2 regions of the Arthrobacter sp. 05T444 genome follow, and region 1 is predicted to be linked to the other one. Evidence: predicted binding sites of a transcription regulator. Region 1 holds the regulator's gene; the other holds the start of a gene.
The links. Region 1 encodes LexA, which represses DNA repair genes until DNA is damaged. Its sites were predicted from a motif close to TCGAACANNTGTTCGA; they were not measured.

Region 1 (2,387 bases):
TATGTGGCGGGCCACTTGCCCAAGCCGGGCAGGGGTATGTCGCCTGAAGCACTCGACGAACTGGAATCGCTCATCCGCGCCTCCGCTGGGGGAGCGCTGTGCCTGTTCTCCTCCCGGCGTGCTGCCGAGGAAGCGGCCGAGGCACTGCGTCCGCGCCTGGATGTGAGCGTTCTTTGCCAAGGCGACTCGACGATGACCGCGCTGGTAAAGCAGTTCGCCGACGAACCGGACACGTGCCTGTTTGGCACCATGTCGCTGTGGCAGGGCGTGGATGTTCCCGGCGGTTCATGCAGGCTTGTGGTGATCGACAGGATTCCGTTCCCCCGGCCCGACGACCCGCTCATGACGGCACGCTCACGGGCAGTGGCACAGGCCGGCGGCAACGGATTCATGTCCGTATCAGCTACCCATGCGGCCATCAGGCTGGCCCAGGGTGCCGGGCGCCTGATCCGGTCCACCGATGACAAGGGCGTAGTGGCAGTGCTGGATTCGCGGCTGTCGACGGAGCGCTATGGAGGGTTCCTGCGCGCCGCACTCCCGCCCTTCTGGCCCACGACGGACCGGAAGATCGCCGTGGCGGCGCTGGAGAGGCTAGCGGGAGCGCGGTCCTAAGGAGCGGCCTTCAGCGAACGCACGACGACCTAGGGTGAACGCACGAAGTCCTAGAGCGAACGCAGCACCGACACCACTTTGCCCATGACCACGGCGTGGTCCCCAAGGATGGGCTCGTACTGGGTGTTCTGCGGCAGCAGCCAAGTGTGGCCGTCCCGCTGCCGGAAGGTCTTAACGGTTGCTTCGTCGTCGAGCAGCGCCGCCACGATGTCGCCGTTGACGGCGTCACTCTGCCGCCTGACAACTACCCAGTCGCCGTCACAGATCGCAGCGTCCACCATGGAGTCGCCCGCAACCTTGAGCATGAACAGTTCGCCGTGGCCAACGAGCTGGCGTGGCAGGGGCATGAGTTCCTCAACCACTTGGTCGGCGAAGATGGGGCCGCCGGCCGCGATGCGGCCGACCAGCGGCACCATGGCCGTGTCTGTTGCGCTGGGCAGCTCGGTGACTGACGCGCTTCGCGCGCTGTGCGGCTTGGCGTCACCTTCGGCACCGGAGGCCTTGGACAAGCCGGCGTCCAGGGTGAGGGGCATGAGGACTTCCATGGCCCGGGGGCGTTTGGGATCACGCCGCAGGTAGCCGAGCTTCTCCAACTGTGAGAGCTGGTGGGTGACGCTGGACAGGCTGGCCAGGCCAACGGTGTCGCCGATTTCCCTCATGGAGGGTGGGTACCCGTTGTCGTTGACCGACCGCTGGATGGTTTCCAGGATCCTTTTCTGGCGGATGGTCAGTCCTTTGGGTGTCCGCTGAGACCGCTGGCTGCGCTGGGTAGCCTTGCCGTCGGAGGCTTGTGCTGCCATGTTCGCCAACGCCTTTCGTTCCACCCGGCCTCCGTGGCTGCAGTTGCCGGGAACTTCCGGCCTGAAAATGTCAGACCCTGCTGATCAACTGCAGAAGTGGTTGTTCTTTGATTTCAAACGTAGGCCAGCCACACGGCTTTTTCAAACATTTGTTCTAGCGAGTCTCGACTTTGTTCGTTGATAAGTGCTAAAACTGAAGAAGCAAAGTTCGAACATGTGTTCTAGTTCAGCTGCGGAGCGGGCCGGTTTCTTCGAATATTCCGGCGGATGCCGGGCGGACCGGGCACACCGGGCAGCACAGAGTGGTCCAGGAGGGCTCAGTTCATGTCAGCTTCAACAGCAGTCAACCATTCACGTCGGCAGGGTGCGCAGGGTGCTTTCGGCATGCAGCCGGGCAGGCCGCCGCGGCTTCGGCTTACTCGCCGGGGCCGGATCGTCCTCATCGGATTGCCCCTGGTTCTCCTGGCGGCACTGCTCCTGTCGCTCACCGGTTTGCTGAACTCGCCGGCCAAGGCCGCCGATACCGCCAGCGGACTGTCCGTGACGGAGACGGTTTCTGTGACTGTGCAGCCGGGGGAATCACTGTGGGCTATCGCCGGGACAGTCGACCCCACCAGGGATCCGCGCGATGTCATCGCGGACATCGTCCAGCTGAACGACCTCGAAAACGGCAAGGTCATGCCGGGGCAGCAGCTGTTTGTACCGTCCAAGTAAGGGCTGATTCGCCGGGCCTGATCCGTCACAGTTTCCCGGTCGCCGCCTCCGGCACTTAAACTGTCCAAGTGAGTGACCAGCTTGAGCGACTGAACCGACTGCCCCTGCGGACTAATCTGCGGGGGCTGACTCCCTACGGAGCGCCGCAGCTGGACGTACCCATCCTGCTCAACGTCAACGAGAACACCCATGGGGTCCCCGCCGATGTCAGGGCGGCAATTGCCGAGGCTGTGACAGAGGCGGCAGCAGGCCTCAACCGGT
Region 2 (2,387 bases), on a different contig from region 1:
GGCGATTTCAGCCAGCCCTGTCCGTTTGGCTGCAGGAGAGGGGCGGCGGAAAGTTCCGGCAGCGACTTCAAAGTCCGGGCGGAGTCAAGAACGTCGGCCGTAGCTGCCCCGTCCTCGGCACAATAGCGGACAGCATTGGTGAGTACAGCCGGAACACTGTGCTCCTCGGCAAGTCTGAGCATCCGTACTGCGTGGGCAGTACTCAGCGGCTCGCCGGGGGTGCTGAGATGGGAAACAACTTCGGCAGCGAGGCTTCCGGCTGGCATCGTGTCCAGCCAGCCCTTGAACAGGGTGCGCGGCCGGAGGTACCGCCGTCCTCCCATGGCACGTCCGACGTCGGAATCCGGACCAATCAGCACGGTGAGGACCGGCTTCAGGGTTTCCGGGTCAAGGATCCTTGATGCCAGTTCCGCCCGGGTTACGGCAACTGGGACGACTCCCCCCGCTTTACCAGTGGTGCGGGCGTGCGCATCCGAAATCAGCCGGCAGAGCGCCTTGTATCCTGCTCCGTTGTTATTGCCGTGCGCAAGCACCACGACGCGGCCGGCAAGCTGGGTGCGGAGGTCGCCGTCGTCGTCGAAAACGGCGAGGTCCACCCCGACGACTGGGTCGAGTCCGGCACCCATGCACGCCTTGAGGTGCTTGATGGTGCCGTACAGTCCGTCCCTGTCAGTGCAGGCAAGGGCTGTTGCCCCTTCGGCTGCTGCCGACTGGGCAAGGTCATCAGGCCACGAAACCCCGTAATGGGCGCTGAAGGCGGTGGAAACGTGCAGGTGGGTGAAGCTCATGCTGTTTTATGCCGGAGTGCATCGTGGATCCGGAGAAGCCTCCACCGTCCGCTGCCGGTATGCCTTACCAGATCAAGTGTCAGGTGCTCATCAGCCGGCGGTGTCTGAGTGGCTTTGGCAGGCGTTTTCGCAGAGACCACCTGGACGCGCCAGATCTCGTGATCCACGAGCCCCGGGCCGCTGCCCAGCGGGGCCCGCTGCTCCTCAGCCCACCATTGGCGGCGTTCATACCAACGCACCGGTTCAGCGCCTACCGTGTACGTCCTGCCGCCCCATTGAAGCTCCACCGGCTGGCCTTCCGCCCCACAAACGACGTCTACGGACTCGCTGAACATGCCCATAGGTGCCTCCGGAAGCTAAACTGAATGTGCGGTAAATAAGGGTTATTAGAATATGTATTCGAATAACACCAGTCTACGCCGGGGCTCCGACAAAACCTAGATGAGGTGTGGACGGACGGCGGCTCAGGGGGCAGGATGGAGCCATGAGTTCCAATGACGCACTCCTGAAGCACGTAAGCATCGCCGCCAAAGACACCACCCTGGTGGCCAAATTCGATATTGACGGCAACATTCCAGGATCGGGCGCCTTCGTAGTGGGGCTCGTGGCTGCAACTCCGGATTACTCACATCAACGGAGGCTTGGAATTGAGTTCATGAACGGCGAGGCGGTGTCGATTTACTCGTTCAGCCATGACGGCACGGAGGAGAACTTCGACGTCAACAGCGTCGAACATTCCGGCAGCACCATTACCGGCAGTTTCCCCATGAGCACTGTGCTCGGGCTGGGCAAAGGCCACCTCATGTCGGCCTTCAGCGAGGCCGACGGCCGGGAATTCCAGTCAGGAGTGCCGGTGGACGAAGCGCTCTAGGCGCTTCGCAAAGTTCTAGCTGTTGTCCTTGTGGATTTGCAGCTCAAGCTCGATGAACTTCGAGATCATGGCCCGGTAGGTGCTTTCCACGATATCCGGGTCAATTTCCTTTTTCTCGGCCGCGGCACGGACATGTTCGATCACGCGCTCCACCCGTCCGGGGGCCCGGACTTCCGCGTCGTCGCCCTTGAGCGTTCCCGCGATCCTGATCAGTCGTTCGCGGCGCGCAATCAGCGTGACGATCTGGTCATCAACCTCGTCCACGGCGATCCGGACAGCTGCGAGCTGTTCCCTGTCAGCCTTGGCGTTCTTATCGTCTCCGTGATTTGTGAGCATGTCCATGACAGTATCGAACCATGCAGCCCCGAGTCGATTTTATTTCACTGGGAGTGCGAAGCGTCGCCGCCTCCCGCCGCTTCTATGTGAACGGCCTTGGCTGGCCCGTCCACCGCGAGTTTCCAGAGGTGGTGTTCATCCAGGTCAACCACGGCCTCATTCTCTCGCTCTGGGACGCCGGGCAGATGCAGGCCGAGGCGGCCGTCGACGCCCCGGCCGCCGTCCCGGCCGCCGTCCCCTGCATTACGCTCAGCCACAACGTGGCAAGCGCAGACGAAGTCGACCAGGTGGTGGCACAGGCGCAAGCCGCCGGAGCCACTGTGGTGGCCAGCCCCAAGACCCAGCCGTGGGGCGGCTACACGGGGTACGTCGCCGATCCGGACGGCTTCCGG

Region 2: a site for LexA is predicted at 1,176-1,191, ahead of AC1DD3_RS07965 (DUF6504 family protein). Genes of this name have one in related genera too.

The regions. Positions count from the first base shown of each region.
Region 1 covers NZ_JBFTKK010000002.1:60,000-62,386, reverse strand. Annotated here, with positions in the region: gene AC1DD3_RS02490 (ATP-dependent DNA helicase) at 1-612, shown strand, start outside; gene lexA (transcriptional repressor LexA) at 663-1,412, opposite strand; gene AC1DD3_RS02480 (LysM peptidoglycan-binding domain-containing protein) at 1,797-2,126, shown strand; gene AC1DD3_RS02475 (histidinol-phosphate transaminase) at 2,195-2,387, shown strand, end outside.
Region 2 covers NZ_JBFTKK010000006.1:118,774-121,160, forward strand. Annotated here, with positions in the region: gene AC1DD3_RS07960 (DNA polymerase III subunit alpha) at 1-788, opposite strand, end outside; gene AC1DD3_RS07965 (DUF6504 family protein) at 785-1,129, opposite strand; gene AC1DD3_RS07970 (hypothetical protein) at 1,273-1,659, shown strand; gene AC1DD3_RS07975 (chorismate mutase) at 1,675-2,001, opposite strand; gene AC1DD3_RS07980 (VOC family protein) at 2,016-2,387, shown strand, end outside.